DNA from 2 places in the Actinoplanes sp. NPDC049668 genome. Region 2 is predicted to be linked to the other one. Evidence: riboswitches for the same ligand, from Rfam matches in the RefSeq annotation. Region 2 holds a riboswitch; the other holds the start of a gene.
The links. Region 2 has a riboswitch for cobalamin ahead of ACIBSW_RS18250 (VWA domain-containing protein). Riboswitches for the same ligand answer to the same signal wherever they lie in the genome.

Region 1: linked by a shared signal. The riboswitch ahead of ACIBSW_RS01025 (ribonucleoside-diphosphate reductase subunit alpha) and the one ahead of ACIBSW_RS18250 (VWA domain-containing protein) in region 2 are both predicted to bind cobalamin.

The regions. Positions count from the first base shown of each region.
Region 1 covers NZ_JBITLR010000001.1:198,572-219,150, forward strand. The annotation lists gene miaB (tRNA (N6-isopentenyl adenosine(37)-C2)-methylthiotransferase MiaB) at 1-667, opposite strand, end outside; gene ACIBSW_RS00970 (hypothetical protein) at 689-1,183, opposite strand; gene ACIBSW_RS00975 (amino acid ABC transporter ATP-binding protein) at 1,313-2,059, shown strand; gene ACIBSW_RS00980 (glutamate ABC transporter substrate-binding protein) at 2,168-3,022, shown strand; gene ACIBSW_RS00985 (amino acid ABC transporter permease) at 3,094-3,768, shown strand; gene ACIBSW_RS00990 (amino acid ABC transporter permease) at 3,765-4,631, shown strand; gene rny (ribonuclease Y) at 4,675-6,402, opposite strand; gene ACIBSW_RS01000 (hypothetical protein) at 6,776-7,465, opposite strand; gene ACIBSW_RS01005 (regulatory protein RecX) at 9,790-10,530, opposite strand; gene recA (recombinase RecA) at 10,897-11,943, opposite strand; gene ACIBSW_RS01015 (DUF3046 domain-containing protein) at 12,143-12,343, opposite strand; gene ACIBSW_RS01020 (UdgX family uracil-DNA binding protein) at 13,062-13,724, opposite strand; cobalamin riboswitch at 13,838-14,048, shown strand; gene ACIBSW_RS01025 (ribonucleoside-diphosphate reductase subunit alpha) at 14,177-16,588, shown strand; gene ACIBSW_RS01030 (ribonucleotide-diphosphate reductase subunit beta) at 16,589-17,584, shown strand; gene ACIBSW_RS01035 (aminotransferase class I/II-fold pyridoxal phosphate-dependent enzyme) at 17,653-18,999, opposite strand; gene ACIBSW_RS01040 (bifunctional pyridoxamine 5'-phosphate oxidase family protein/GNAT family N-acetyltransferase) at 19,046-20,284, shown strand; gene leuE (leucine efflux protein LeuE) at 20,448-20,579, shown strand, end outside.
Region 2 covers NZ_JBITLR010000004.1:191,904-203,392, reverse strand. The annotation lists gene ACIBSW_RS18275 (hypothetical protein) at 1-601, shown strand, start outside; gene ACIBSW_RS18270 (precorrin-8X methylmutase) at 598-1,272, shown strand; gene ACIBSW_RS18265 (precorrin-2 C(20)-methyltransferase) at 1,269-2,783, shown strand; gene cobM (precorrin-4 C(11)-methyltransferase) at 2,783-3,541, shown strand; gene cbiE (precorrin-6y C5,15-methyltransferase (decarboxylating) subunit CbiE) at 3,525-4,751, opposite strand; cobalamin riboswitch at 4,769-4,940, shown strand; gene ACIBSW_RS18250 (VWA domain-containing protein) at 4,966-6,999, shown strand; gene cobO (cob(I)yrinic acid a,c-diamide adenosyltransferase) at 6,999-7,613, shown strand; gene ACIBSW_RS18240 (cobalt-precorrin-6A reductase) at 7,619-8,344, opposite strand; gene cobF (precorrin-6A synthase (deacetylating)) at 8,341-9,042, opposite strand; gene cobN (cobaltochelatase subunit CobN) at 9,050-11,489, opposite strand, start outside.

The DNA.
Region 1 (20,579 bases), on a different contig from region 2:
CGAGCCGGTCGCCGAACTCGGCGCCGTAGGAGTTGACGTTCTGGCCCAGCAGGGTGACCTCGAGCACGCCCTCGGCGACCAGCGCCTCGACCTCGGCGAGCACGTCGCCCGGCCGGCGGTCCTTCTCCTTGCCGCGCAGCGACGGCACGATGCAGAACGTGCACGTGTTGTTGCAGCCCACCGAGATCGACACCCAGCCGGCGTAGGTCGACTCGCGGCGGGTCGGCAGGGTCGACGGGAAGACCTCGAGCGACTCGAGGATCTCGACCTCGGCCTCCTGGTTGTGCCGGGCGCGCTCCAGCAGCGCCGGCAGCGAGCCGATGTTGTGTGTGCCGAAGACCACGTCGACCCAGGGCGCGCGCTTGACGATGTCGCCGCGGTCCTTCTGCGCCAGGCAGCCGCCGACCGCGATCTGCATGCCGGGGTTCCGGAGCTTGGTGGGGCGCAGGTGGCCGAGGTTGCCGTACAGGCGGTTGTCGGCGTTCTCCCGGACCGCGCAGGTGTTGAACACGACAACGTCCGCGTCGGCCGCGTCGGCCGCGCGGACGTATCCGGCGCCCTCCATCAGGCCGGAGATGCGCTCGCTGTCGTGCACGTTCATCTGGCAGCCGTAGGTGCGCACGTCGTACGTGCGCGCGGCGCCTGCCTCAGGATTCTCGGTAGTCATGGCAGTTGACCAGGATAGTCCCTAGGCGGCCGCGGGTCGCTCCGGCGTAGGCGCCGGCTTCCACCGCGAACGGCCACAGCCCGGCCCGCGGGCGCAGTCCGGGTCGTCGCCCGTGCAGGGCCGCAGGTTGCTGCGCTCCGTACCGTCGTCGGTCTCGACCTCCTCGACGTGCACGGCCCGCAGCGACCCGTCCGGCTCCGCGAGCACGTACCGGGTCGGGTTGAGGGTGTCGTCGGGCAGCAGCAGGTCGGCGCCGAGCCGGACCGAGACGGCGCTGGCGATCGTCGCCTCGGCGATGTCGCCCGGCGCCAGAAAGCATTCGATCAGGGTCGGGAAGTCGCCGCCGACGTGCCATACGTCACAGAGCACCGCACCGTCCGCGGGGGCGTCCAGCGTCGCCACCGGGCGCCGCAGGGCACCGGAGACGGCGGTGCGCACGTGCACCGCCTCCAGGCGTTCGGAAGCGGACCAGCTCCAGAGTCCGGCTGTCGGATCGGCGTCGGCCATACCGCTCATCGTGGACATCCCTTCGGCCTCACACCTGCACAGTTACCGCTCCGTGACCTATCTCGGTGCGAACCGAGATGACCACGCCCATAGAGTGACCCCATCCGAGCAACCCAACGACGGGACGGTGGTCCGACGGTGCCCACAAGCGAGCCTCTCATCGTTCTCGAGGGCGTCAACAAACACTTCGGCCCGCTCCATGTCCTGCAGGATGTCAGCCTTTCGGTCGACCGCGGCGAGGTGGTCGTCGTGATCGGACCGTCGGGCTCGGGCAAGTCGACGCTGTGCCGGGCGATCAACCGCCTCGAACCGATCGACTCGGGCACGATCACTTTCGACGGCCAGACGCTGCCCGCCGAGGGCAAGGCCCTGGCGCGGCTGCGCAGCGAGGTCGGCATGGTGTTCCAGTCGTTCAACCTCTTCGCGCACAAGACGATCCTGCAGAACGTGATGCTCGGTCCGGTCAAGGTGCGTGGCGAGAAGGCCTCCGTGGCCCGCGAGCGCGCGATGGGCCTGCTCGACCGGGTCGGCATCGCCAGCCAGGCGGAGAAGTACCCCGCCCAGCTCTCCGGCGGCCAGCAACAGCGCGTCGCCATCGCCCGCGCCCTGGCCATGCAGCCCAAGGCGATGCTCTTCGACGAGCCGACCAGCGCGCTCGACCCCGAGATGGTCGGCGAGGTCCTCGAGGTCATGACCTCGCTCGCCCGCGAGGGCATGACCATGGTCGTGGTCACCCACGAGATGGGTTTCGCCCGGCACGCCGCGAACCGGGTCGTCTTCATGGCCGACGGCCAGCTGGTCGAGTCGGCGCCGCCCGCCGAGTTCTTCGAGAACCCGAAGAGCGAGCGCGCCCGGGACTTCCTCTCCAAGATCCTTACTCATTGAATGTCCACACCGGATACCCCTTTTCCGGTTTCCGACAGGTCACTTGAAGCATCAGCACGATACGAGCACGTTCACGTTGTTGGAGTTTCCACCAGGAGGAGCAGGACGATGCGCATCAACCGTATGACGGCAGTGGCCGGGGCGTTCGCTCTGGTGATGGCCGCCGCAGCATGTGGCGGGGACGACAGCGGGTCGGACACCGCGGCCAGCGGCATCGTCGGCAAGGCCGGCAGCGACAAGAAGCTGGTCTTCGGCGTAAAGGCCGACCAGCCGGGCCTCGGCCTGCAGACCGGCAGCACCTACACCGGCTTCGACATCGAGATCGCGAAGATCATCGCGAAGGGCCTCGGCGTGCCGGAGTCCGGCATCGAGTACAAGACGACCGTGTCGTCCAACCGTGAGCCCTTCATCCAGCAGGGCCAGGTCGACGTGGTCGTGGCGACCTACACGATCAACGACGAGCGCAAGAAGGTCGTCAACTTCGGCGGCCCGTACTACGTCGCCGGACAGGACCTGCTCGTACCGGTCGCCTCGACGATCACCGGCCCCGAGTCGCTGGCCGGCAAGAAGGTCTGCTCCGTCTCCGGCTCCACGCCGGCCAAGCGGATCCAGACCGACTACAAGGACGCCAAACTCCAGCAGTTCGACTCGTACTCCAAGTGCGTGACGGCGCTGGCCGGCGGCCAGGTGGACGCGGTCACCACCGACGACATCATCCTGGCGGGCTACGCCGCGCAGGACCAGTACGCGGGCAAGTTCAAGGTGGTCGGCAAGCCCTTCAGCTCCGAGCCGTACGGCATCGGCGTCAAGAAGGAGGACTCCGAGGGCTGCAACAAGATCAACGAGATCCTGAAGGCGGCCGCGGCCGACGGTTCGTACAAGGCCGCGTGGGACAACACGCTCGGCAAGAGCGGCAAGCCGGCGCCGGAGCTCGACGTCACCAAGCTCACCAACTGCAGCTGATCTTCAACTGAGCGGGCGGGGCCGGCAGCGCCGGCCCCGCCCGCCTCTCGCGGCGCGAGGAAGCGAGGACGATGGACGTCTTCTCCGACCCCACCAACATCGACGTGTACGTGACGGGATTCCTCTGGATCCTGAAGCTGACCGTGGCCGGCACCGTGGGGGCCCTCATTCTCGGCGTCCTGCTCGCCGCGATGCGGGTGTCGCCGGTGCCCGTGCTGCGCGGCTTCGGCACCACCTGGGTCAACACGTTCCGGAACACGCCGCTGACCCTGATCATCTTCTTCTGCTACTTCGGCCTGTTCTCCACGCTCGGCGTCACGCTGTCGGACGACATCGACCGCAACAACTACTGGCTCGGCGTGATCGGCCTGTCGGTGTACACCGCGGCGTTCGTCTGTGAGGCGATCCGCTCGGGCATCAACACCGTCCCGGCCGGTCAGGCCGAGGCGGCCCGCGCGATCGGCATGTCCTTCTTCCAGACCCTGACGATCATCGTCCTCCCGCAGGCCGGCCGGGCCGTGATCGCACCGCTGGGCAGCATCTTCATCGCCCTGGCGAAGAACTCGACGATCGTCGGCACGATCGGCCTGGCGGAGTCCTCGAACGCGATGAAGGAACTCATCAACTCCAACGGCGACCAGGTCATCGCGATCTTCCTCGTCTTCGCGGGAACGTTCGCGGCCGTCCTCATCCCCACCGGCTACGCCTTCGGCTGGCTGGCCAACCGGATGGCGGTCAAGCGATGAGCACCGACGCTGTCCTGTATGACCACCCCGGACCGAGGGCCAAGGTCCGCAACGGGATCCTGACCGTGGTGTTCGGCATCGCCCTGCTGGCGCTGCTGTACTGGGTCTACCTGAAGTTCGACGAGAAGGGCCAGTGGGCGGCGGCGCTGTGGGAGCCGTTCACCGAGTCGTCGACCTGGACGGACTACCTGCTGCCGGGCCTCTGGAAGACGGTGAGCGCCGCCGCCGTCGCGATGGTGCTCTCGCTGATCTTCGGCCTGATCTTCTCGGTCGGGCGGCTCTCCGACCACCGGTGGCTCAGCGTGCCGGCCGGCATGGTCGTGGAGTTCTTCCGCGCCGTGCCCCTGCTGCTGCTGATGTTCTTCATCTTCTACGGCATCCCGTTCATCACCGAGTCGCCGATGCCGCCGTTCTGGGCCGTGGTCGCCGGCCTCACGCTCTACAACGGCTCGGTGCTGGCGGAGGCGTTCCGCGCCGGCATCAGGGCCGTGCCGAGCGGGCAGAGCGAGGCCGGCTACGCCATCGGCCTGCGCAAGAGCCAGGTGATGCAGGAGATCCTGATGCCGCAGGCGGCCCGGGCGATGCTCCCGGTGATCGTCAGCCAGCTGGTGGTCCTGGTGAAGGACACCGCGCTCGGCTACATCATCGGCTACCCGGAGCTGCTGCAGAGCGTGAACAACCTGGCGGCGAACTTCGGCAACATCGTCGCGGCCGCCATCGTCGCGGCGATCATGTACATCGCCGTGAACGCGTCGCTGACGTCCTTCGCCGCCTGGCTGGAGCGCCGGACCCGCCGCACCGGCAAGGCACCGAAGGCGTCCGGCCCGGTCCCGGTCGCCGCCGTCGAGCCCATCGGCGACTAGCCGATTCGTTGCTGGCGCCGGGCGCGTTCGTTCGCGTCCGGCGTCAGCGCGCCAGCTCCGTCACCCGCGACTCCCGGACGACCGTCACCCGGATCTGCCCCGGATAGGTCAGCTCCTCCTCGATCTGCTTCGCGACGTCGCGGGCCAGGACCGCCGCGCCGATGTCGTCGACGTCCTCCGGCCGGACCATCACCCGGATCTCGCGGCCCGCCTGCATCGCGAAGACCTTGTCGACGCCGACCTTGCCGGCGGCGATCTCCTCGATCCGCTCGAGGCGCTTGACGTACGCCTCCAGGCTCTCCCGGCGCGCGCCCGGCCGGCCGCCGGAGCACGCGTCCGAGGCCTGCGTCAGCACCGCCTCGATCGTCTGCGGCGGCACCTCGTTGTGGTGCGCCTCGATCGCGTGCACGACGTCCTCGGACTCGCCGTACTTGCGGGCCAGGTCCGCCCCGATCAGCGCGTGACTGCCCTCGACCTCGTGGGTCAGCGCCTTGCCGATGTCGTGCAGGAACGCCGACCGCTTGATCGTCGGCACGTCCAGGCGCAGCTCGGCGGCCATGATGCCGGCGATGTGCGCCGTCTCGACCAGGTGCTTGAGCACGTTCTGGCCGTAGCTCGTGCGGTAGCGCAGCCGCCCGAGCAGCGTCGCCAGCTCGGGGTGGATGTCGGTGATGCCGACGTCGACCAGCGCCTCCTCGGCCGCCCGCTCGCAGAGCCGCTCGACCTCGTTCTTGGCGCTGTCGAAGACCTCCTCGATACGGTGCGGGTGGATGCGGCCGTCGAGCACCAGCTTCTCCAGCGTCAGCCGGCCGACCTCACGGCGTACCGGATCGAAGCAGGAGAGCAGCACCGCCTCGGGGGTGTCATCGATGATCAGATTGACCCCGGTCGTAGATTCGAACGCCCGGATGTTGCGGCCCTCACGGCCGATGATCCGGCCCTTCATCTCGTCGCTCGGCAGGTGCAGGACGCTGACCACGCTCTCCGCGGTCTGCTCGCTGGCGATACGCTGAATCGCGTCGACGACGATGTGCCGGGCCCGGGTGTCGGCGGTGTGCTTCGCCTCGCTCTCGATGTCGCGCACCAGGATCGCCGCCTCGCGCTTCGCCTGGTTCTCGATGTTCTCGATCAGCTCGACGCGGGCCGCGTCCGCGGTCAGCCCGGCGACCCGCTCGAGCTCGCGGCGGCGGGCCTCCTCGGCGCCCGCGAGCTCCGACTCCCGAACGGTCAGCGCGGCCTCACGCGCGGACAGGTCGGTGTCCATCGCGACGAGCCGCCGCTCCCGCTCGACGAGCCGCTCGACCTCGTCGGCGTGCAACCGCTCCCGCTCGTCTATCCGGGCGGCGCGCCGCTCGACCTCGGCGGCCTGCTCCTTGGCCGTGGCATTCAGCAGGGCGACCTCGCGCTCACCGCTGCGCCGGGCGGCGGTGCGCACCTGCTCCGCATCCGACTCGGCCTGGCGGTGGGCGTGCTCGAGGATCGTGTCCGCCTCGCCGTGCGCGTCCTCGAGGACCCGCCGGGCCTCGGCCCGCGCCGCGGTCGCCTCGGCCTTGGCGGCGGCGGCCTCCGCACGTACGGATGCGGCCTTGGCGTTCGCGTCGTCGACCTTGGCCATGGCGTCGTCGACGGTCTGCTCACGACGGTCCCGGTCGGCGGTCTTGCTCTCCTGCAGTTGACGCAGCGCGCGGGCGCCGAGCACCAGTCCGACCACCACGAAGGTGGCGAGGACGACGACCGCCATCACGAGCACCCAGATCACGCCCGTGGTCATCTCGCCGCGTCTCCCCTCGCTGCGGCGCATGGCTGCGCCGGCTGTGTAGGGATGCCCGACCAAAGGCGGCTGAGCGCGGGCGTGTTCAGCCTACGGCGCCGGTTACAGCGTCGAGGACCGACCGCCGGGCATGTCTGGCCACCGCCCGCGCGGTCTGCGGGCGGAGGAGGCATCGATGGCGCCCCACGCCGCAAGTGATGCCGTAATGTGATGCGATCTATATTGTGCGCTTAGCCTGCGATGGTCGAGCAAACCTTGTGTAACGCGAGGCTAGGTCGCGAGTGCCGGTTCGGTCAAGGACTCATGATTCGGCAGAGGACGGGACGCTTGGCACAGACCCGCTCACGCCCTGCTCAAGTACGTTGGGGGCAATTCAGGCGTAGCGGGCCCAGATGTCACGCATGGGTTCCCATTTCGACCCGCTGCCTTCCTTCCAGAACGCGAGGAGGTAGGCGGCTATGGGGGTGGAGCTGTCGTCCCACCAGATGCCGCTGACAGTCTTGCCCGTGGCCTGGTACGCGAACTCCACGTAGTTGCCGCTGGTCCGGCCCGAAGGTGTCGCACGCTCCACCGCGGGGCCTACGCCTGGGGTGAGCTCGCGGGCATCGACGTTCTGCCCGAGTGTCTTGACCCGCGCCTTGTCGCGGTCGGCGGTGGTGGCGTACTCCACGAAGATGACGCTCATGGCGTCCATCTCGCAGCGGACCCGGGCCTTCTCCGCGTTGTTGGCGGTTGGGCCGTCCGGGTCGCCGCTGCGGACACAGCCGGAGAGGTGAGGAAGCCAGCCCTCGGCGACGGGGGCCAGGGCACCGCCGAGCTTCGGCCGATTGATGGCGATCTGATTCTGCTCGTAGGGGCCCAGGGCCGGCGCGGAGCTGACCGTTGGCGCCGGCGTACCGGTCCGGGCCTGGGTGCCGGCGGTCGAACGGCCGAGGAACCAGCCGGCGGTGCCGAAGACGAGCAGGCCTATTGCCAGGCCGGCTAGGGCCGGGATCGCGAAGCGGCCTCGGGGTTGTTTGGGAGTGGGTTCGATGCGCGGGCCGCTGCCGAATGCCGGGGCCACCGAGAAGCCGTAGGGGTCGGCGGGGCCGTTGCCTGAGACGGGGTCTGTGGCGGACCAGCTTGGAGGGCTTGAGGCGCTGTAGTCCTCTCCGTACGCCGGGGCGGCGCCCGAGGTCGAGGGCGCACCGTATGGGTGGCCGCCACCCGAAGTCGGGGTCGCGCCATAGGCCGGTCCCCCACCCGAAGTCGGACTCGGACCATGCGCCGCATCGCCACCCGAGGCCAGGGGCACACCATGCGCCAGACCCCCGCCCGAAGTCGGACTCGCACCGTAAGCCGGATCCCCGGCGGAAGTCGGACTCGGACCATGCGCCGGACGGCCACCCAAGGCCGGGGGCGCACCATATGCCGGGCCCTCTCCCGGAGTCGGGTGGGGTTCGTTCGGCTGCTGTGGGCCTCGGTGGAACGGGCCGTAGCTGTATTGCTGATTACTTTCGGCGTTGTGGCCGGTCGGGTTCGGAGGGGGCCGGTTCTCGGCGGCGGACCGCGGGCCGTAGTGCGGGGTGGCGGACGCGGGGTCGGTCATCCGGGCCGCGCCGCCGGCTGGGCTGCCCGTCGGGGTGGATCCGGCTACCGGGTCGGTTGCAGGAGCAGTCACGGCTGCCGCGCCATCGGCCGGCACTGTTCTGTATGCCGGCGCATGCCCGGACGTGGACACGGCCGGAGACGTCGGCACTGGCCCGGTGGTCCGGCCGCGTGGAGGCACGTTTCCGCCGGAGGGTGCAGGAACCGGCCAGTGGGCAACTGGCGGGTGAGTCACCGGCAGATGACCGGCCAGCGGTTGCCCGCCCGGCGGGTGGGGCACTGGCGGCTGACCGACCGGCGAGTGAGCCACCGGCGTCTGCCCATCCGACACCTGACCGACCAGCGGCTGACCGGACGGCGGGTGTGTGACCGGCGCGGTCGGGTCTTCCTCGCCAGGCCCCTGTCCGTCCATCGGCACTCTCAGATTGGCTGTGACGTCTGCCGGATCGCCGGGCATCGATGCTGAGGTTCCGGACTGATGTGCTCTAGGCGGATACGCGAAGGGCGCCGCGGGCACATCGCCCTGCCCTGGACCGGGCAGGGCCTGGCTGTCCGCTGGCACAGAATGCTGACCAGGGATTTCGGCATCAGAGTGCGATGGCGGAACGGTGCCCTCGGGCGAACCGGCCGACGCGATGTGTGGGACGACCTGAGCCGTCGCGTCGGGGCTCTCGTGAGGGGAGCCGCCACCGCGCTGAGCTGGGTGGAAGTCGTCTGTCACCAAGCACAGATTACCAGTCCGAGGCCGTCGGCGACGCCTCGCGAGATCCATCAGCGACGATGGACCGACAGCCCGGAGAGGCTACGGTCCACTCTCGTAGAGGTGCCACCCCCAGCTCGGCCGCAGCGACGGCACGACGATGACGCCAAGCCCGGGCCGTAGCACGCATGCCGCAATGGCGTGCGAGTCGCTTGGTTTCCTCCCCATTTGCCGACACCAAAGGGCCATTACGTCCTCAGTGGACAAATCCGTAGTCCGCGCCACAACTTGCCGGATAGAAATCCACTCCTATCCACGGGCAACAATCTAGCCAAATTCAGACAACACGCATCTAACCTTGTCAGCACCCTGCGCCGACGATGCGAAGGGTGGAACCTTGCTCCGGAGTGGGGTGAGCAGGGCACCTGATGCCATCACAGCCCAAACAGGGACAGCCAAATCCGACATCTCAGCGATCACTTATCGCAGCACCGATATAACGGCCAAAGCTCGATGGCCGGATACAGCACGGGGCGACCTCACCGCTCGTGTTGGAACACACAAATGGCGATAGATTGCTGTGCGGACTCGAACAGAGTCGCAGCGGACCGGGCACCTGTCCGGCACATGGCAGCCGGGTCGGTCGATCAGTCACCTGGCAGCCGGGCCGGTCGATCAGTCACATGGCAGCCGGGCCGGTCGATCAGTCACCTGGCAGCCGGGCCGGTCGATCAGTCACATGGCAGCCGGGTCGGTCGATCGGTCACATGGCAGCCGGGTTGGTTGATCGGCAACTTCCCCAGATCCCGCTCGCCATACGAACCTCGCGTCCGGCAACCCGCACGCCCAAAGGCAGCCTCGGGTACCGCGGCCGCCTCGGCCACCGCCAGCCCGCACCGCACGAGGACATGCTCGACCGACACCCAACCTGGACCACCACCCGGCCCAAGCACACACACCCCGGCCCAAGCACACACCCCGGCCCACGCCCAAACCCGAACCACCACCCAGTCCGACCACGCACCCGATCCACATCTGGACTCGGGCCAGCGCCCCGGTTCGTGCGCGGCTCGCCGGGGCCGGTCGGGCTTTGCGTGCGGTCAGGACAGTGGGTCGTTGGCTTCGTCTGCCAGGGCATCGGCGTCGATCTGGTCGGCGAACTCGGCCGCTTCGGCGTCGCGGGCCGCCAAGGCGTCCTTTACCGCTCGGATCGCCACGCCGGCCGGGTAGCCCTTGCGGGCCAGCATTCCGACCAGGCGGCGGAACACCTGGTCGGGGGTGCCTCGCGCGGACCGCAGCTTGCGATCGACCAGAGCGCGTGCGGTGGTGGCCTCGGCGTCGTCGTCCAAGGTCTCCAGGGCTTCCGTGGCCACCTCGGCCTCCACCCCGTGCCGGCGGAGCTCGTTGGCCAGCGCCCGGCGGGCCAGGCCCCGGCCCTGGTGCCGGGTAGACACCCACATCCGGGCGAACGCGGCGTCGTCGATGATGCCGACCTCGTCGTAGCGGTCGAGGACCTCGGCGATCACCTCGTCGGAGATCTCCTTGCGGGCCAGGGTCTTGGCCAGTTCGGCCCGGGTGCGCGGGCGCACCGCCAACTGGCGCAGGCAGATTTCGCGTGCGATCTCGGACTCGCTGCGCGGCGGCTCGGGCGGCCGCTCAGCCGCGTTGTCGCGGGTGTTGTAGGGCGGTCCGCCCGGCGAGCTCCGGCGGCGCCGGCCCGTCACGTTGCCGCGTTCCGGGTCGTCGGGCCGGAGCTCGCCACCAGGGGAGTCATCTTCTGTGGGCCGGGGTGGGATCGCATCCCAGCCCCGCCCCGACCGCGCGCCGCGTCGTCCAGGCACCCGGGCTCAGCCGTTCGCCGGGACGAGCGGGCCGGCGGCCCGGGCGGGCTGTGGAGCGGAGGCCACAGCCCGCAAGGCGGAAGCCCGCAAGGCGGAAGCCCGCAAGGCGGAAGCCCGCGAGACCCAAGCCCGCAAGGCGGAAGCCCGCGAGACCCAAGCCCGCAAGGCGGAAGCCCGCGAGACCCAAGCCCGCGAGGCGGAAGTCCGCGAGGCGGAAGTCCGCGAGGCGGAAGTCCGCGACGGTGCCGGTTTGTGGATTCGTGCAGGGCCTCGAACGGCGCCGGACCGGTGTAGCGGCGGGGAGGGGTCACCCGGCCCGGGTGGGCCGGGTGCAGCGGATCGCCTCGTCGTCGGAGGTTGCATCGATCAGAAGTCGACCGGGGGCAGGTCTGGACCGCCGGCGGCGTCACCGGTGGTCTGGCCCACGCCGAGCTTCTCCAGGATCTTCTTCTCGATCTCGGCGGCGACGTCCGGGTTCTCCTTCAGGAACTCGCGCGCCTTCTCCTTGCCCTGGCCCAGCTGGTCACCGTCGTACGTGTACCAGGCGCCGGACTTGCGGACGATGCTCTGCTCGACGCCGACGTCGATCAGCGAGCCCTCGCGGGAGATGCCCTTGCCGTACATGATGTCGAACTCGGCCTGCTTGAACGGCGCCGCGACCTTGTTCTTCACGACCTTGACGCGGGTGCGGTTGCCCACGACGTCGGTGCCGTCCTTGAGGCTTTCGATGCGGCGTACGTCGAGGCGCACCGACGAGTAGAACTTCAGCGCGCGGCCGCCCGTCGTCGTCTCGGGCGAGCCGAACATGACGCCGATCTTCTCGCGGAGCTGGTTGATGAAGATCGCGGTCGTGCCGGAGTTGTTCAGGATGCCGGTGATCTTTCGCAGGGCCTGGCTCATCAGGCGAGCCTGCAGACCCACGTGGCTGTCGCCCATCTCGCCCTCGATCTCGGCGCGCGGCACGAGGGCCGCCACCGAGTCGATGACGATGATGTCGAGCGCGCCGGAGCGGATCAGCATGTCCGCGATCTCGAGCGCCTGCTCGCCGGTGTCCGGCTGGGACACCAGCAGGGCGTCGGTGTCGACGCCGAGGGCTTGGGCGTAGTCGGGGTCGAGCGCGTGCTCCGCGTCGATGAAGGCCGCGATGCCGCCGTTGCGCTGGGCGTTGGCCACCGCGTGCAGGGCGACCGTCGTCTTACCGCTGGACTCCGGGCCGTAGATCTCGATGACCCGGCCGCGCGGCAGGCCGCCGACGCCGAGCGCGATGTCGAGGGCGATGGAGCCGGTGGGGATGATGGCCATCTGTGTGACCGGCCGCTCCCCGAGGCGCATCACCGAGCCCTTGCCGAACTGCTTGTCGATCTGCGCGAGAGCAAGGTCTAGCGCCTTGTCCCGATCAGGTCCTGCCACCATGTCCGCCACCCCTGTACTCGACTTCCCAGGCGTCTTCGCCGAAGCGTTTCTGTTCACCACGCGGGTCACGCTAGACGTTGGGTCTGACAGAAAACGACCGCCCGGTCGTGAGCTGCGGATGACCACGCCGCTGAGGACGATAGCCGAACAGGTGTACGACTATCGAGTGACACGCCAGAACAAACGTACGAAAGATGGGTCAGTGCAGGCGCGAAGGCACCCGATCGGGGTACTCGGCCACCACCGCGCGCCAGATGGTAGCGGTATCGACACCCTGAGCAATGGATTGCTCGATCGTGCGGCCCTGTAGCGCCGAGAAACTCTGATCGGTGGCAAGGCTCCTCGCATATGCGGGGCCGAACGCCTGCTCGAGGCGCCCCCAGAAATCCGTCAACCGCACGGGCAAAAGCGTACCTGCGGGCCGCGGACGACCCCGCCGCGCACAATGCTGAGACGCACATCACTATGCGAGGACCGTCGGCGATAGAGCGCCGACCCTGCAGGACGCCCCCCGGGACCACCGAACAGGGCGGCCACCTGGAGGGCCGGCGGAACCGGTCACACGGGCAACGGGCCGACGGACCGGTGACACCGGACACCGGGCCGGCGGGCCGCTCAGACCAAGCGACGGGCCGGCGGGCCGGTCACACCAAGCGACGAGCCGGCTGGGCCGGCCACACCAGGCAACGGGCCAGCCGGGCCGGCCACACCAAGCGACGAGCCAGCCGGGCCGGCCACACCAAGCGACAGGCCAGCCGGGCCGGCCACACCAAGCGACAGGCCAGCCGGGCCGGCCACACCAAGCGACAGGCCAGCCGGGCCGGCCACACCAGGCAACGGGCCAGCCCCACACCAAGCGACAGGACCGCGAGCCACTCACACCAGGCAACAGACCCGCCGACCGGCCACATCAAGCGACAGGACGCATCCATCCGCCTGGCACGCCTGGAGACCGGCACGCCACGACGGGCGACGTGCCGGGATAGGACGTCGGCGGTGGGCACGTCATCACTGTCCGGCACCGATCGCCCGCGACGCGCTGCGAGGGCGGCGAGCGACAGACATGCACGCACGCGGGGGCGAAGTCCAAGCCGGAGACAGAGTGCCAGGGGTGCGGATCAGGACAGGGCCGTTGCCGCAACCTTGAGGTCGTCGACCAGGCCTCGGTATGCCGCGTCCCGGTCGTCGGCCCGTAGCACTGCCGAGGGATGGATCGTTGCGAGTGCCCGGGACTCGGCCTTCGGGAAGTCCTGTGGGCGCTGCGCCGCGGCCGGCCACGGTAGCAGTTCGCCGCGTGATCTCGTGACGCGGAACGAGGGTCCGAAGAGGGCCTTGGCCGCGGTCGCGCCGAGCGCCACGATCAGGTCCGGCTTGAGCAGTGAGAACTCGGCGACCAGCCAGGGACGGCAGGCGACGATGTGCGCCGGGCCGGGCGTCTGGTGGATGCGGCGCCGGCCGCGCAGTTCGAAGCGGAAGTGCTTCACGGTGTTGGTCAGGTAGATCACCGACGGGTCGATGCCGGCGTCGCCGACCGCGTCGCGCAGCAGCCGGCCGGCCGGGCCGACGAAGGGCAGGCCCTTCTGGTCCTCGATGTCGCCGGGCTGCTCGCCGACCAGCACCAGCCGGGCGTGTGCGGCGCCGCGCCCGAAGACCACCTGGGTGGCGTTCTCGTGCAGCTCGCAGCCGCGGCAGCCGGGCGCGGCGGCCTTGAGCTCGTCGAGGTCGTGCGCATCGGCGGGAATGAACCCCTGAGCCCCCGGCGGGGCTTGCGTCATTGCCATGCAGAGGTTCTACCCCTTGCCGTCCCCGCCACGCGCGGGGCCTCACCCGAACGAGCATGATCCGACACGCCGACACGACATGTGGGGTTGCGCGTTTCGAGTCGCACCTAGATATGGTGTTGCCCGCAGCTGGTTCGGCCGTCTCTCCAGGACGGCCGAGGCAAGAGGGAATCCGGTGGAAGACCGGAACTGCCCCGCAGCGGTGAGTGGGAACGACCGCCGTCATCAGCACTGGGCCCCGGCCTGGGAAGCGACGGCCAGTAGGAGACCGAAGACAGGTCAGGCCCGCGAGTCCGAAGACCTGCCAGCGCGCCGCACGCTCCGCGTGCGGCGGTCCGAGGCCGCGTGGGACGGCCGACGCCACTCAGGTGTACGCGTACAGCCGCGTCCACCGGCGTCCTCCTGCGCGCCCGGAGACCACTTCGGAACGGGCTCGCGAGGAGAGAGAGTTCATGACGGTCACGCAGGAGCAGACTGCGACCGATCCAGCCGTGCCGGAGCAGCGCAGGCATGCGATGCAGGTGCGCAAGCGCAACGGTGACGCGGAGTCGGTCGACGTCAACAAGATCGTGAAGGCGGTCGAGCGGTGGGTCGCCGACCTGGACGAGGTCGACCCGTTGCGGGTGGCGACCAAGACCATCAGTGGTCTCTACGACGACGCGACCACCGCCGAGCTCGACCGGCTGTCGATCCAGACGGCGGCGGAGCTGATCGGCGAGGAACCGCAGTATTCGCGGCTGGCGGCCCGGCTGCTCGCCGCGTTCGTCGACAAGGAGGTCCGCGGCCAGGGCATCGCGAGCTTCAGCCAGTCCATCGCCCGCGGCCACGCCGAGGGGCTGATCGGGGACGAGACGGCCGCGTTCGTCGCGAGGAACGCCCGCAAGCTCGACGACGCCGTCGACCCGGCCGGCGACCTGCGGTTCGAGTACTTCGGCCTGCGTACAGTCGCCGACCGTTACCTGCTGCGGCATCCGCGGACGCGCCTGGTCGTGGAGACGCCGCAGTACTGGCTGTTGCGGGTCGCCTGCGGCCTGTCGACCAGCGCGGGTGAGGCGATCGCGTTCTATCGGCTCATGTCGTCGCTCGCCTACCTGCCGAGCTCGCCGACGTTGTTCAATTCGGGCACCCGGCACACCCAGATGTCGTCGTGCTTCCTCGTGGACTCGCCGAAGGACGAGCTTGACTCGATCTACGAGCGCTATCAGCAGGTGGCGCGGCTGTCGAAGTTCGCCGGTGGCATCGGCATCTCCTGGTCGCGGGTGCGCGGCCGGGGCGCGCTGATCCGCGGCACGAACGGCCGGTCCAACGGCATCGTGCCGTTCCTGCGCACGCTCGACGCCAGCGTCGCGGCGGTCAACCAGGGCGGCCGGCGCAAGGGCGCGGCCTGCGTCTACCTCGAGCCGTGGCACCCGGACATCGAGGAATTCCTCGAGCTGCGGGACAACACGGGCGAGGACGCCCGGCGCACACACAACCTGAACCTGGCCAACTGGATCCCGGACGAGTTCATGCGCCGGGTCGAGGCCGACGAGGACTGGTCGCTGATCGACCCGTCCGACGCCCCCGGGCTGCCGGACCTCTACGGCGGGGAGTTCGAGGCCGCGTACCGGATCGCGGAGGGCAAGGCGGTCAAGACCGTCCGGGCGCGCGACCTGTACGGCCGGATGATGCGCACGCTGGCACAGACCGGCAACGGTTGGATGACCTTCAAGGACCCCTCGAACCGGCTGAGCAACCAGACCGGCCGCCCCGGCAACACCATCCACCTGTCGAACCTGTGCACCGAGATCCTCGAGGTCAGCGCCGACGACGAGACCGCGGTCTGCAACCTCGGCTCGATCAACCTCGGTGCACACCTGACCGGCGACGACGTCGACTGGGCGAAGCTGCGCGAGACCGTGCGGACCGCCGTCGTGTTCCTGGACCGGGTCATCGACATCAACTACTACCCGAGCGAGCAGGCGGCGGCGAGCAACCCGCGGTGGCGCCCGGTCGGGCTCGGGCTGATGGGTTTGCAGGACGCGTTCTTCGCGCTGGGGCTGCCGTTCGACTCCGCCGCCGCCCGGGAGCTCTCGACCCGGGTCTCGGAGGAGATCTATCTGACCGCGCTGGAGACCTCGGCGTCGCTCGCCGAGCGCTCCGGCCCGCATCCCGCGTACCCGGAGACCAGGGCCGCCCGGGGTGACCTGCAGCCGGATCTGTGGGGGGTGGCCCCGACGCAGTCCGCTCGCTGGGCGGCGGTGCGCGCGCGGATCGCGGACACCGGCCTGCGCAATTCGCTGCTGATCGCGATCGCGCCGACGGCGACGATCGCCTCCATCGCCGGCTGTTACGAGTGCATCGAGCCGCAGGTCAGCAACCTTTTCAAGCGCGAGACCCTGAGCGGCGAGTTCCTTCAGATCAACACCTATCTGGTACGCGAGCTGAAGGCACGCGGCCTCTGGACGTCGGCGGTGCGCGAGCAGATCAAGCGCGCCGAGGGTTCGGTGCAGGGCATCGAGGCGTTGCCGGCGGAGGTCCGGGAGCTCTTCCGGACCGCGTGGGAGCTGCCGCAGAAGGCCCTCATCGACCTTGCCGCGGCCCGGTCTCCCTATATCGACCAGTCGCAGTCGCTGAACCTGTTCATGAGCGCCCCCACCATCGGCAAGGTCTCGTCGATGTACCTCTACGCCTGGAAGGCCGGGCTGAAGACCACGTACTACCTGCGCTCGCGGCCCGCGACGCGCATCCAGCAGGCCACGGTCTCCGCCGCGCCGGCCAGCCCGCCGGCGCTCCCGGCGGTGGTGCTCGCCGCGCCGGTCGCGGACGAGGACGCCCTGGCCTGTTCCCTCGAGAACCCCGAGTCGTGTGAGGCGTGTCAGTAGATGCTGCTTGATCCCGGAATGGACCTGACCCTGCGGCCGATGAAGTATCCGCACTTCTTCGACCGATTCAAGGACGCGATCAAGAACACCTGGACCGTCGAGGAGGTCGACCTGCACTCCGACCTCGCCGACCTGGCCGAGCTCTCGGCCGCCGAGCAGCACCTGGTCAGCAGGCTGGTCGCCTTCTTCGCCACGGGCGACACCATCGTCGCCAACAACCTTGTGCTCAACCTCTATCAGCACATCAATTCGCCCGAGGGGCGGCTGTATCTCTCCCGGCAGCTCTTCGAGGAGGCGGTGCACGTCCAGTTCTATCTGAATCTGCTGGACACCTATGTGCCGGACGAGGCCGAGCGGGCGGCCGCCTTCGACGCGGTGGAGAACATCCCGTCGATCGCCCGCAAGGCGGACTTCTGCTTCCGCTGGATCGACTCGGTCTTCGACCTGCGCGAGCTGCGGACCAAGGACGACCGGCGCGCGTTCCTGCTCAACGTGATCTGCTTCGCCGCCTGCATCGAGGGGCTGTTCTTCTACGGCGCCTTCGCCTACGTCTACTACCTGCGCTCGCGAGGTTTGCTGCACGGGCTCGCGTCCGGAACCAACTGGGTGTTCCGCGACGAGTCGATGCACATGGCGTTCGCCTTCGACGTGGTGGAACAGGTGCGTGCCGAGGAGCCGGACCTGTTCGACGACAAGATGGAACGGCAGGTCCGCGACATGCTGGCCGAGGCCGTCGAGTGCGAGGTGCAGTTCGCGGCGGACCTGCTGGAGCAGGGCGTCTCGGGCATGTCGCTGACCGACATGCGCGCATATCTGCAGCACGTGGCGGACCGCCGGCTCATCCAGCTCGGCATCGCGCCGCTTTACGGCTCGGCGAACCCGTTCGCCTTCATGGAGCTGCAGGACGTGCAGGAGCTGTCGAACTTCTTCGAGCGCCGGGTGTCGGCCTATCAGGTCGGCGTCACCGGCACAGTGAGCTTCGACGACGACTTCTGACGGCCGGGGCCGGCACCGCCGCACGCCATACGGCGGGTGGTGGTGCCGGTCCGCACCGGTCGTGGAGGTCATCGCGACGGGGCGGGCACGGTCGCCGGGTAGGCCGCGGCCGCCACGTCGTCGGCGAGGCCCTCGATGGAATCGTCGTCGATCTGGCTCACCGTCATCCGGATGCCGGGCGGCGCCTCGACGCGGAACAGGGAGCCGGGTGCCACCGCATATCCCGCGTCGCGCAGGGCCGTGACCATGCGGGTCTCGTCCTCGACGCTCACCCAGAGGTTGATGCCCGTGGTGCCGTGTGCGCGCACGCCCCGCGCCGCGAGGGCGTCACGCAGCGCGAGACGGCGGCGGTCGTAGCTCTCGCCCGCCGCGGCTATCCCGGCCGCGACGTCCTCGTCGCGCCACAGCCGGAGCAGCAGACGCTGCAGCACCGTGGACACCCAGCCGGTGCCGATCCGCATGCGGCCGACCACGCGGGCGATCGTCGCCTCGTCGCCCGCCAGCACCGCGATGCGTAGATCGGGGCCGAACGGCTTGGACGCCGAACGGACGAACGCCCACGACGTGGTCGCCCCGCCGAGGCTGTGCAGCGGCACGCCCGACAGCTCCGCGGCGTGGTCGTCCTCGATGAGCAGGACGTCGGGGGCCCCGGCGAGGACCGCCCGCAGCTCGGCGGCGCGCTGGGCGCTGATCGCGGCGCCGGTGGGATTCTGCGCGCGGGCGGTGACCATGACCGCGCGCACGCCCTTGGCGAGGGCGGCGGAGAGCCGGTCGGGCAGCGGGCCCTCGTCGTCGACCGCGACCGGCACCGCGGTGATGTCGAGGGCACCCAGAAGATCGAGCAGGTTCGCCCAGCCCGGATCCTCGACCGCCACCGAGTCGCCCGCCCGCAGATGCGCCGAGAGCAGGCGCTCGATCGCGTCGAGCGTGCCGTTGGTCACCGTGATGGCGGCGCCCTCGACGGGCACGCCGTCGGCCGCGAGGCGGGGCCGGGCCGCGTCGATGAGCTCCGGCATGGCTCCGGCGGCCGCGTACCCCATGGGCGGGCCGACCTCCTCGGAGACCGCGCGGAGGTGCGGAGCGAGACCCGGCAGCAGGCGGATGTCGGGGTCTCCGGCCGACAGGTCGAGCGCGCCCGCCGGCACCGGCAGACGCAGCGCGGAACGCGGGCTGGCGACCGCCGGCCGGGTGCGGATGCGGGTGCCGCTGCGCCCGACGGACTCGACGATCCCGCGCTGGCGGAGCTCCTGATAGGCCTTCGACACCGTGGCCGGGCTGACGTGCAGCTCGAAGGCCAGCACGCGGATCGGCGGCAACCACTGGCCCCAGACCCAGTCGCCCGCGCGGACGCCCGCCTCGATGCTCGCGGAAATCGAGGCGGCGGAGGAACCGGTGACCTGATACTGTCCTGACACAAGAGTGATTCTGTACTAGTACATGATCCTTGGCAAGGAGGATCCCGTGACCGACCTCTACCAGCCCACCGCCCGCACCACCGCGACCCGAAGCCGTGACCGCATGCGCTACGACCGCGAGGCCGCGCACGCCATCCTCGACGAGGCGTATGACTGTTCGGTGGCGTTCGTGGTGGACGGGGAGCCGCGTGTGCTGCCGACACTGCACGTCCGGGTCGGGGACACCCTCTACGTGCACGCCTCGACCGGCGGACGGCTGGGCCTCGAGGCGCGCGCCGACGGGATCCCGGTCGCGGTTTCGGTGACGCTGCTCGACGGCATCGTCTACGCCAGGTCGCAGTTCCACCACAGCGCCAACTACCGGTCCCTGGTCGCGCACGGCCGGGCCCGCCCGGTGACCGGCGACGCGGAGAAGCGCGCGGCGATGGTCGCCCTGGTGGAGAAGGTGGGCCGTGGCAGGCAGGCCGAGACCCGGCCGCCGACGAATCGCGAGCTGGCGACGACCAGCGTGCTGGCGCTGCCCCTGGTGGAGGTCTCCGTGCGGTCGCGCACGGGCGGCGTCGCGGAGGACCCTGAGGACCTGACGCTGCCGTGCTGGGCGGGTGTGCTGCCCATCCGCCGGGTGGCCGGGCCGCCCGAGCCGGACGCGGGAGTCACCGCGCCGCCGCCCGCCTACCTGCCGGGGCCGGCGTCGCCGTGGCACACCGCCACGCCGATGCGTGGCCGGCATGTCTCGCTGGAGCCGCTGGCGCCCGGTCACGCGGACGGCCTGCTGGCGGCGACCGCCGACGACGAGGTGTGGCGGTTCCTGCCCAGCCTGCGCCCGCGGAACTCCGCGGAGATGGCCGAGCACATCGCCGTCGCGGCCCGGGGGCAGTGGGCGGGCGAGCGGGTGGCGTGGGCGCAGTGCGACCCGGAGACCGGCGAGGTGATGGGCATGACGAGCTACCACGACATCGACCTGGCGAACCGGGCCGTCGGCATCGGCCACACCATCCTGGGGCGGCGGTGGTGGCGCACCGGCGTGAACACGGAGGCGAAGCTGCTGCTGCTCGAGCGGGCGTTCGACGTGCTGAAGGCCGAGCGGGTGTTCTGGTACACGGACATCCGCAACGAGCGGTCACAGCGGGCGATCTCCCGGCTGGGTGCCAGCCGGGACGGGATGATCCGGCGGCATCGGCTGCGACCGGACGGCACCTGGCGGGACACGGTGATCTTTGCGATGACTGTCGACGAATGGCCGGCCGCCGCCGAGCGGCTCCGCGCCCGGCTCACGGCGGGCTGAACACCTCCGGAGCCGCCGCCGGTCACGGCGGGCAGGCTGAGCGGTCGGTTGCTTCAGCCGCGGGACCAGGTCGGACCGGCTGAGATGCACGGTGGGCAAGGCCACAGGTTTCTGTCCGCACGACCAATCCCGGGTCGGCGGCCGCTACGCACAGGATGGAATCGTGCTGGGAATCACCGACTTCTGGACGTATGTGCTGGGCACGGTGGCGATCGTGCTGCTGCCCGGGCCCAACTCGATCTTCGTGCTGACCGTCGGGGCGCAGCGCGGGGTGCGGATGGGCTATCGGGCCGCC
Region 2 (11,489 bases):
GGCCCTCGACGCCACCGGGCTGCTGCCGACGCGTACCCACGAGCTGGCCCGCAACGTGATGGTCTCGCCGCAGACCGGGCTCGCCGGTGGCCGCGCGGACCTGCGCCCGGTCGCGGCCGAGCTCGACCGGCGTCTCTGCGCGGATCCCGGCCTGGCCGACCTGCCCGGCCGGTTCCTGTTCGTGCTGGACGACGGCCGCGGCGATCTGGTCGACCGCGGCTGCGACCTCGGGCTCGTGGCGCTCGACGCGGAGCGGGCGCAGCTGCGGGTCGGCTCCTCGTGGGGGCCGGTGGTCCGGCACGTCGACGCCGCGGCGCGGATCGTCGGCCTGGCCGCCGACTTCGTCGCCCGCAGGGGAAGCGGGCAGGGCGCCGCCTGGCACGTCGCCGAGCTGGCGGAACCGCTGCTGCCGACGGCGACGGCCGACGCCCGCATCCCGGCCGGCAGCGCGCCGCTGCCGTTCGGGGAGGTCGCCGGTGGGCGCCACGTCGAGGTCCCCGACGGCCTCGACCAGGCCGCCGTCGCGGCGCTGAGCGCCGGCGTACCCGAGCTGATCGTCACGCCCTGGCGCGGCGTACTCGTCCCCGAGGAGAGCAGATGAGCCAGACCGACGGCCTTCGCCGGCCCAGGCGCCGTTACGAGTACGCCGACAGCGGGCCGGCCATCTACGTCGACTCGTTCGCCACCATCAGGCGCGAGGCCGACCTGCGCGCGGTTCCCGCCGACGCCGAGAAGCTCGCGGTCCGGATGATCCACGGCAGCGGCCAGGTCGACCTGGCCGCGGACCTCGTCGTCCACCCGCGGGTGGTGGCCGCCGCGCGTGCGGCGCTGTGCGCGGGGGCGCCGATCCTCTGCGACGCCACGATGGTCGTCACCGGCGTGACGCGCAGCCGGCTGCCCAAGGACAACGACGTCCGGTGCTTCCTCAACGACGAGCGCGTGCCCGGCCTCGCGGGCCGGTGGCGGACCACCCGCACCGCGGCCGCGGTCTCGCTGTGGGAGCCGTACCTCGACGGCGCCGTCGTCGCGATCGGCAACGCGCCCACCGCGCTGTTCCACCTGCTCGAGATGATCCTGGACGGCGCACCGCGGCCCGCCGCGATCGTGGGCTGCCCGGTCGGTTTCGTCGGTGCCGCCGAGTCCAAGCAGGCGCTCGTCGACCTCGCCGACGGGCACGGCATCGACATCCCGTACGTCACCGTCCGCGGTCGGCGGGGTGGCTCCGCGATGACCTCGTCGGCCCTGAACGCCCTGGCACAGGAGCAGGAGTGACCGGCCGCTTCTTCGGCGTCGGGGTCGGACCCGGCGACCCCGAGCTCATCACCCGCAAGGGCGCGCGGCTCATCGAGGGTGCCGACGTCATCGCCTACCACGCGGGCGTCGGCAAGGAGTCCAACGCCCGCAGGATCGCCGCGGGCCTGTTCCCCGCGGGAGTCGTCGAGGAGCAGCTGACGTATCCGGTCACGACCGGGGCGACCGACCACCGTGGCGGGTACGCCGGAGCGCTCGCCGAGTTCTACGAGGCCTGCGCCGCGCGACTGGCCGCCCACCTGGACGCGGGCCGCGACGTCGTGCTCCTCTCCGAGGGCGACCCGCTCTTCTACGGCTCGTACATGTACATGCACGACCGGCTCGCCGAGCGCTACGAGACCGAGGTCGTGCCGGGAATTCCGGCGTTCGCCGCCGCCACCGCGGCCGCCGCCCGCCCGCTGGTCCGCCAGACCGACGTGCTCACGGTGCTGCCCGGCACCATGCCCGAGCCCGAGCTCGCCCGCCGGCTGGCCGACACGGACGCGGCGATCGTCATGAAGCTCGGCCGGACCTTCCCCGCGGTGCGGCGGGCGCTGGCGGCCGCGGGTCGCCTGGAGCACGCGCTGTACGTCGAGCGCGCCTCCATGCCCGAGCAGCGCTGGCTGCCGGTCGCGGAGGTGGATCCCGACACGGTGCCGTACTTCTCGCTGATCGTCGTGACCGGCGACAGCCGTCACGGCCGCGGCTCCCGCGGGCGGGTTCAGGCCGCGCCGGCGGTCGCCGGGCCCACCGCGGAACTGCTCGTCGTGGGGCTGGGCCCGGGGCCCGCGGCCTGGCTCACCCCGGAGGTGTCGCAGGCTCTCGCCGAGGTCGACCACGTCGTCGGCTACGGGCCGTACCTGGACCGGGTGCCGCAGCGCGCCGGGCTGACCCGCCATGCCTCGGGCAACACCGTCGAGGTGGACCGCGCCCGGCACGCACTCGACCTGGCGAGTGCGGGCGAGCGGGTCGCGGTCGTCTCCGGTGGCGATCCGGGCGTCTTCGGCATGGCCGCCGCCGTCTTCGAGGCCGCCGAGGACCCGGCGTACGCCGGCGTCATGATTCGGGTGCTGCCTGGGGTCAGCGCGGTGCAGGCCGTCGCCGCGCGCGCCGGCGCGCCCATCGGCGCCGACTTCGCCGTGGTGTCGCTCTCGGACCGGCTCAAGCCCTGGACGGTGGTGGAGCGGCGGCTGCGGGCGATCGCCGAGGCGGATCTGGTGCTGGCGATCTACAACCCCGCCTCGCGCTCGCGTACCGAGCAGATCGCGAGCGCACAGCGGATCCTGCTGGAGCAGCGCAAGCCCGACACCGTGGTCGTCGTCGGCCGCGACGTCGGCCGTGCCGAGGAGTCGCTGACCGTGACCACGCTGGCCCGGCTCGACCCGGCGACCATCGACATGAAGTGCCTGCTGATCGTCGGCGCCGAGAGCACCCGGGTCGGCCCGGCCGGCGTGTGGACGCCCCGGTTCGTCGGCGACCGCGTGGAGGGCTGATGACCGTCCACTTCGTCGGCGCCGGACCCGGGGCGGCCGACCTGCTCACCGTCCGCGCCACCCGGCTGCTGGCCGGCGCCGACGTGGTGCTCTACCCGGGCACCTACCTCGACCCGGGCGTGCTCGCCCACGTCAGCCCGGGGGCGAGCCTGGTCGACACCCAGGACCTCGACCTCGATCAGATCACCGAGCGCCTGGCCGCGGCCCACCGCGAGGGCAAGGACGTCGTGCGGCTCGCCTCCGGCGACCCGTCGATCTACTCCGCGCTCGCCGAGCAGACCCGCCGGCTCGACGCCGCCGGCGTTCCCTGGGATGTCACCCCGGGCGTCCCGGCGTACGCCGCGGCCGCGGCCGTGGTCGGGCGGGAGCTGACGGTGCCGTTGCTGGCCCAGTCGGTGGTGCTGACCCGCACCCGGGCCCGGTCCAGCGCGATGCCCGGGACGGAGTCGCTGGCGGCGTTCGCCGCCACCAGGGCGACCCTCGTGCTCCACCTGGCCGTCCGCCGCGTCCGGGAGCTGATGGCCGAGCTCGAGCCCGAGTACGGCGCGGACTGTCCCGCGGTCGTGGTCTACCGCGCCAGCCAGCCCGACCAGCTGGTGCTGCGCGGCACGGTCGCCACCGTCGCGGAGCAGGTCGAGTCCGCCGGCCTGAAGCAGGCCGCGGTGATCCTCGTCGGGCGGGTCCTCGACCCGCGCCCGGGCGGCGAGTCCTACCTGTACGACCCGGGCCGGGACCGGTCCGCTAAACGCCGCGCGTGAGCGCCCATTGGGTGACCGTCCGGGCCGGCGTCCAGCCGGTGAAGGAGCCGATCGGTGCCGCGGTCTCGACGCCGACGCGGATCAGCTCGCCGCCGTGATCGCGATAGGCGGCGGCGAGCAACTGCTCGGTCTCCAGCGTCACCCCGTGCACGACGAGGCGCCCGCCCGGCCCCAGCGCCGCCAGGCACGTGTCCAGTACACCGGGGACGGTCGCGCCCCCGCCCACGAAGATCGCGTCGGGTGCCCGCAACCCGCCGAGCGCGCCGGGCGCCCGCCCGGTGAACACCCGCAGGCCGGGTACGCCGAGGGCGTGTGCGTTGCGGGTGATCCGGGCGGCCCGTTCGGGGTCGCTCTCGACCGAGTCGGCCGTACAGGTGGGATGTGCGCGCATCCATTCGATGCCGACGGATCCGGCGCCCGCGCCGACGTCCCACAGGTGCGCGCCCGGCGTCGGGGCGAGCCGGGCCAGCGCGCCGGCGCGCAGGTCGCGCTTGGTGAGCTGGCCGTCGTTCTCGAAGGCGTCGTCGGGCAGGCCGGCGACCCAGCCGCCGAGGAGCGGGCCGGCGAGCTCACACCCGATCACGTTGAGCCGGGGTGCCGGCGCGGACCAGGTGGCCGCGGTCGCGTCGATCCGGGTGTACGCCGGGCCGCCGAGGTCGCCCAGCACGTGCAGGAGACTCGCGCCGTAGCCGGCGTCGACCAGCAGCGACGCGACCTTCGCGGGCGTGTGCTCGTCGGAGGAGAGCACGAGCAGCCGGCGGCCGGGTGCGAGCTCTCGGCGTACCAGTGAAAGGTCGCGGCCGACCACGCTGACGGTCCCGTGGCTCTCGGCGGGCCAGCGCAGCTCGGCCCGCGCGTGCGCGACCGACGAGACGGCCGGGAGGATCCGCACCCGGTGGGCGCCGAACAGGTCGATGAGGGTCGTGCCGATGCCGGACACCAGCGGGTCGCCAGACGCGAGCGCCACGACCTGACCGGGGCCGCAGGAGTCCAGCAGGGCACCGAGCTTCTCGCGCAGCGGCGTGGGCCACGACTCCCGGCGCTGGCCGGGCACGTCCGGGAGCATCGCCAGGTGTCTGCGCCCGCCGATCACCAGCGCGGCGCGGAGCACGTCCTCGCGTGCCGCCTCGCCGAGGCCCGCCCACCCGTCGGCGTCGACGCCGACGACCCGGATCGGCGGTCCGCTGGCTGGGGAAATCGTGCCTGGCATGACGCGGACGCTATCGTAGGCGGCGACAGGCACGAGGTGCCCCAGTGGTCGGCCACCGAAACGGTGGAGACCGGCGGGGAGAATCTGGGAAGCCGGTGAGACTCCGGCACAGGCCCGCTGCGGTATATCAGGCTCTCACCACGAGGGACCCGACAAGTCCGAAGACCGGCCTCGCGCCTCCCCATGACCAGTGGCGAGCGAGCGGGAGCCTCACATGCCGGTGCAGTACCCATTTTCCGCTGTCCTCGGTTGTGAGGCCGACGACCTCGACGACATGGGACTCGCGCTGGTCCTGACGACCATCTCGCCGGAGATCGGCGGGGTGTTGATCCGCGGCGAGAAGGGCACGGCGAAGTCGACCGCCGTCCGGGCCCTCGCCGCCGTGCTCCCGCCCATCGAGGTCTTCGCCGAGGACCGCTTCTCCATCGACCCGGCCGACCGGGCCGGGGTGTCGCCCGACGGTCCGTTCGCCGACGGCGCACCGCGCCTGACCCGCCCGGTCCGGCTGGTCGAGCTGCCGGTGGGTGCGACCGAGGACCGGGTACTCGGTTCGCTGCACCTGGAGCGGGCACTCTCGCACGGCAAGGTGGAGTTCGAGCCCGGCCTGCTGGCCCGCGCGCACCGCGGCATCCTCTACGTGGACGAGGTCAACCTCCTGCACGACCACCTCGTCGACCTGCTCCTGGACGCCGCCGCGATGGGCCGCGCGTCGGTCGAGCGCGACGGCGTCTCGGTCGAGCACGCCGCGCGTTTCGTCCTGATCGGCACCATGAACCCCGAGGAGGGCGAGCTGCGCCCGCAGCTCCTCGACCGGTTCGGGCTCACCGTCGAGGTCGCCGCCGCGCGTGACCCACACGTACGCGTCCAGGTGGTCCGCCGCCGGATGGCCTACGACGCCGACCCGGGCGGGTTCAGCGAGCGCTACCGCGACGCCGACGCGTCGCTCACCGAGCGGATCGAGGTCGCCGGCGAGCACGTCGGCAAGGTCCGGCTCTCCGACGCGGCCCTGTTCAAGATCGCCGAGGTGTGCGCGGCGTTCGAGGTCGACGGGCTGCGCGCCGACATCGTCACCGCCCGCGCCGCCGTGGCACACGCCGCCTGGCAGGGACGCGACGAGGTGACCCGCGCCGACATCCGCCGGGCCGCGCTGCTCGCGCTCCCCCACCGCCGTCGGCGCAACCCCTTCGACGCGCCCGGGCTGGACGAGAACCTGCTCGACCAGATCCTCGGCGACGACGAGCTGCCGCCCGACCCGCCGGAGGGCGGCCCCGAAGACCCGCCGGAGGGCGGCCGTGACGACCGGCCCGGGGATCAGGCGTCCGGCCCGGAGCCGGATGACGTCGACCGTGCCGATGGTGCGCAGGCACCCGAGGCAGGCGACGATCACCAGCCGCCGGCGCAGTCCGCCGGCGGCGAGTCCACGATCGCCGCGGCGACGCCGTACCGGCCCCGGTTCCTCAGCATCCGGGGCGTGGGCGAGGGGTCGGCGGGCAGCCGCAGCCGGGCCGTCTCCAGCAGCGGCAGCCGGATCGGCGCCCGACGCCCCGAGGGTGCCGTCGGGTCCCTGCACCTCGTGGAGACCCTGCTGGCGGCCGCCGGGAAACAGGCCGGCCGGCGCCGCGTCGACGGCCGGGTGGCGCTGCGACCGGAGGACCTGCGGGTGGCCGTCCGGGAGGGCCGCGAGGCCAACCTGATCCTGTTCTGCGTCGACGCCTCCGGATCGATGGCGGCCCGCAAGCGGATGACCCAGGTCAAGACGGCGATCCTCTCGCTGCTCCTGGACGCCTACCGCCGCCGCGACAAGGTCGGCCTGATCACGTTCCGCGGCCTGCGGGCCGAGTTGGCGTTGCCGCCGACGCACTCGGTGGACATCGCCGCGGCCCGGCTGGACGAGCTGCCCGCCGGCGGTCGCACACCGCTGGCCGAGGGCCTGATCGAGGCGGCACACGTACTGGCCCGCGAGCGGGTCCGGGACCCGCGACTGCGTCCCCTGCTGGTCGTGGTCACCGACGGCCGCGCCACCGCCGGTCCCGACGCGGTTGCCCGGTCCCTGCGGGTCGCGGACCACATCGCCGGTCTCGGGATCACCTCGGTGGTGATCGACGGCGAGAACGGTCCCCTGCGCCTCGGCCTGGCCCGGCGGCTCGCCGAGCGGCTGCGCGCCACGCACATCCCCGTCGCGGAGGTCAACGCCGAGACCCTGGCCACCACGGTCCGCGACCACACCGATGTGAAGGGTGCCGCCTGATGCCGCAGGGCCAGCCGGTCGACGTACCCGACGACGGCCTCACCACCCGCCAGCGGCGCAACCGGCCACTGTTGATGGTGCACACCGGCGACGGCAAGGGTAAGTCCACCGCCGCCTTCGGTCTCGCCCTGCGGGGCTGGAATCAGGGCTGGCGGATCGGCGTCTTCCAGTTCGTGAAGTCGGCCCGGTGGCGGATCGGCGAGCAGACCGTCCTGGAGCGGCTCGGCCTGCTGCACCAGGAGACCGGCGAGGGCGGCCCGGTCGAGTGGCACAAGATGGGCTCGGGCTGGTCCTGGACCCGCAAGCAGGGCGAGGCCGAGGACCACGCCGCCGCGGCGGCCGAGGGCTGGCGGGAGATCAGCCGACGGCTCGCCGCGCAGAGCCACGACCTGCTCATCCTCGACGAGTTCACCTACCCGATGAAGTGGGGCTGGGTCGACGTCGACGAGGTCGTCGAGACCCTCGCCGGCCGGCCGGGCCGGCAGCACGTGATCGTCACCGGGCGCAACGCCGACCCGAGGCTGGTCGAGATCGCCGACCTGGTCACCGGGATGACCAACATCAAGCACCCGATGGAGACCGGGCAGAAAGGCCAGAAGGGCATCGAGTGGTGACGGCGTCAGCCGCGCTCGCGCACCCAGGCCGCGGCGCGGTCGACATCGTGGACGGTCGGCACGCCCGCCGGGGCGGCCGGACGCCGAATGACGACAACGGCGACACCCAGCTCGGCGGCGGCGCGCATCTTCGGCCAGGTATGTGTTCCGCCTGAGTCCTTGGTGACCAGGACGTCGCTGCGGTGCTCGGCCATCAGCGCCAGCTCGCCCGCGAGCGTGTACGGGCCCCGGCTGGTCACCAGCTCCCAGGCCGGCGGCAGCTCGAGTTCGGGCACGTCGACGACCCGCGCGAGCACCGCGCGGCCGGCCAGCGCCGGTACGAAGCGAGCCAGCTCCTGCCGCCCGACGGTGAGGAACGGGCGCCCGCCGAGGGAGCCGGCGAGGGCCGCCGCCTGCTCGTGATCGTCGACGAGGTGCCACGCCGGATCGCGTTCCCAGCCCGGCCGCTCCAACCGCAGCAACGGCACGCCCTCGGCCGCGCAGGCGGCGGCGGCGTTCGCGGACATCCCCCGCGCGAACGGGTGCGTGGCGTCGACCACGGCGTCGTACCCGCGCAGCGCCGCGCGCAGGCCGTCGACACCGCCGAAGCCGCCGATGCGCACCCGCCCGACGGGCAGCCGCGGCCGCGCCACCCGGCCGGCGAGCGAGGAGGTGACCTCGACACCGGCGTCGACGAGCCGGGCGGCGAGCTCGCGGGCCTCGCCGGTGCCGCCCAACAGCAGGAGTCTCACCCCGGCGCCCGCAGCAGATAGACGTCCATCACCCAGCCGGCGGCGCGCCTGGCTCGGGCGCGGGCCGCGTCGAGCGCGCCGCGGACCTCGGCCACCCGCCCGGCCACGAGCTCCTCCGACGGGGTGCCGAGGTTGGCTCCCCACCAGATCGACCAGTCGTCCAGGCCGTCGAGGTCGAGCGCGGCCGACAGCATCACGACGAGGTTGGTCTGCCCGGCGGCGATCGCCTCCGGCAGCCGCCGCGCGGTCGTGACGTGCACCGGCCGCCCGACGGGATGCAGCACGACCCGATGGCGGGCCGCGAGCAGCTGGGGAGCGCTGATGCCCGGCAGCACGGCGTACTCGATCCCGAGCTGCTCGACGATCCGGATGGTGGAGTCGTACAGCGAAGGGTCGCCCCAGACCAGGAACGCAGCGGTGCCGCCGCGCTCGCGAAGGACCCGCCGGTACGCCTCGACCCGGGCCGCGTGCCAGTCGCGTACGGCTGCGTCGTAGTCGGTGTCGCGGTCCCGCCGCGGATCGGCGACCGCGACCACCTCGACGCCGTGCGCGGCGGCGATCGCGCGGCGGGCGGCCAGCAGGCCGTCGTCGTCGCCCTTCGACGCGGCGACGACGTAGTCGCACTCCCGCAGCGCCTGCGCCACCTCGGGGGTGACGTGCTGCGGGCCCATGCCGACGCCGAGGATCCAGACCTTCACGCGCCGCTCACTCGCGGTCCTCGAGGTCTCCCTCGACCGAGAGGTAGACCTGCTGCATCGCGGCCAGGACGTCGGCGTCCGGCTCGGCCCACAGGCCCCGCTCGGCCGCCTCGTGCAGCCGCTCGACGATGCCGCGCAGCGCCCACGGGTTCGACTGGCGCAGGAACGCCTGGTTGGTCTCGTCGAGGATGTACTCGGTGGCGAGCTTCTCGTACATCCAGTCGTGCACCACGCCCGCCGTGGCGTCGAAGCCGAAGAGGTAGTCGACGGTGGCGGCGAGCTCGAAGGCGCCCTTGTAGCCGTGCCGCTGCATCGCCGCGATCCAGCGCGGGTTGACGACCCGGGCGCGGAAGACCCGGGCGGTCTCCTCCGCGAGGGTGCGGGTCCGCACGGCGTCGGGGCTGGTCGAGTCGCCGACGTACGCCTTCGGGTCCGCGCCGGTCAGCCCGCGCACGGTGGCGACCATGCCGCCGTGGTACTGGAAGTAGTCGTCGGAGTCGGCGATGTCGTGCTCGGCGGAGTCGACGTTCTTCGCGGCCACCTTGATGCGGCGGTAGTTGGCCCGCATGTCGTCGGCGGCCGGGGCACCGTCGAGGTCGCGGCCGTAGGCGAAGCCACCCCAGGCCGTGTAGACCTCGGCCAGGTCGGCGTCGTCGCGCCAGCTGCCCGACTCGATGGCCTGCAGGATGCCGGCGCCGTACGACCCCGGCTTGGAGCCGAAGATGCGGGTGGTGGCGCGCCGGTGGTCGCCGTGCGCGGTCAGGTCGGCGCGGGTGTTCGCGCGCACGTAGTTGCGGTCCTCGGGTTCGTCGAGGTCGGCGACCATCCGCACCGCGTCGTCGAGCATCGCGACCACGTGCGGGAAGGCGTCGCGGAAGAACCCGGAGATGCGCACCGTCACGTCGATGCGCGGTCGGCCCAGCGCCTCGAGCGGGATGATCGTCAGCCGGCTGACCCGCCGGGACGCCTCGTCCCATTCGGGGCGGACGCCGAGCAGCGCGAGCACCTCGGCGACGTCGTCGCCGCTGGTGCGCATCGCGCTGGTGCCCCAGACGCTCAGCCCGACCGAGGTGGGGTAGCCGCCGGTCTCGTCGAGGTACTTCTGTACCAGCGAGTCGGCCATCGCCTGGCCGGTCTGCCAGGCCAGCCGGCTGGGGACGGCACGCGGGTCGACGGTGTAGAAGTTGCGGCCGGTCGGCAGCACGTTGACCAGGCCCCGCAGCGGCGAGCCGGACGGGCCGGCGGGCACGAAGCCGCCGTTCAGCGCGTGCAGGACCGCGTCGAGCTCGTCGGTGGTCTTCGCCAGTCGCGGTACGACCTGGGTCGCGGCGAAAAAGAGCACCCGGCGCACGTCGGCGTCGTGGTGCAGGGCCTCGACGGCCGCCGGATCCCAGCCGGCGCTCTCCATCGCCTCGACCAGCGCGCGGGCCTCGGCCTCGAACGCGTCCACCTCCGTGGTGCTCCCGCCGGCCAGTCCGAGCGCCGCCCGCAGCCCGGGCACGGCGTCGCCGACGCCGCCCCAGACCTGGGCGGCACGCAGGATGGAGAGCACCAGGTTGACCCGGGCCTCGCCGGTTGGCGCGGCGCCCAGGATGTGCAGGCCGTCGCGGATCTGGGCGTCCTTGATCTCGCAGAGCCAGCCGTCGACGTGCAGCAGGAAGTCGTCGAACTCCCGGTCCTCCGGGCGCTCCTCGAGACCGAGGTCGCGGTGCATCTCGGCCGAGCGCATCAGCTGCCAGATCTCGCCGCGCACCGCGGGCAGCTTGGCCGGGTCCATCGCCGCGATGTTGGCGTGCTCGTCGAGCAGCTGCTCGAGGCGGGCGATGTCGCCGTACGACTCCGCCCGCGCCATCGGGGGTACCAGGTGGTCGACGATGGTGGCGTGCGCGCGGCGCTTGGCCTGGGCGCCCTCGCCCGGGTCGTTGACCAGGAACGGGTAGATCAGCGGCAGGTTGCCGATGGCCGCGTCGGGGCCGCAGGAGGCCGAGAGCGCGGCGTTCTTGCCGGGCAGCCACTCCATCGAGCCGTGCTTGCCCAGGTGGATGACCGCGTCGGCGGCGAAGCCGTGCTCCAGCCAGCGGTAGGCGCCGAGGTAGTGGTGGCTCGGCGGCAGGTCGGGGTCGTGGTAGATCGCGACCGGGTTCTCGCCGAAGCCGCGCGGCGGCTGGATCAGGATGACGACGTTGCCGGCCCGCAGCACGGCCAGCACCAGTTCGCCGTCGTCGTTGACGAACAGGTTGCCGGGCGCGCCGCCCCACGCGTCGACCATCGCCTCGCGAAGATCGGCGGGCAGGTCCGCGGTCCAGGCCTCGTACTCGGACTTCGAGATGCGCACCTGCGCGTCGGAGAGCTGGGCGGAGGTGAGCCACTCCTCGTCCTGACCGCCCGCCGCGATCAGGGCGTGGATCAGCGCGTCACCGGCGGCGGTGTCGTCGTCCAGGTCGAGC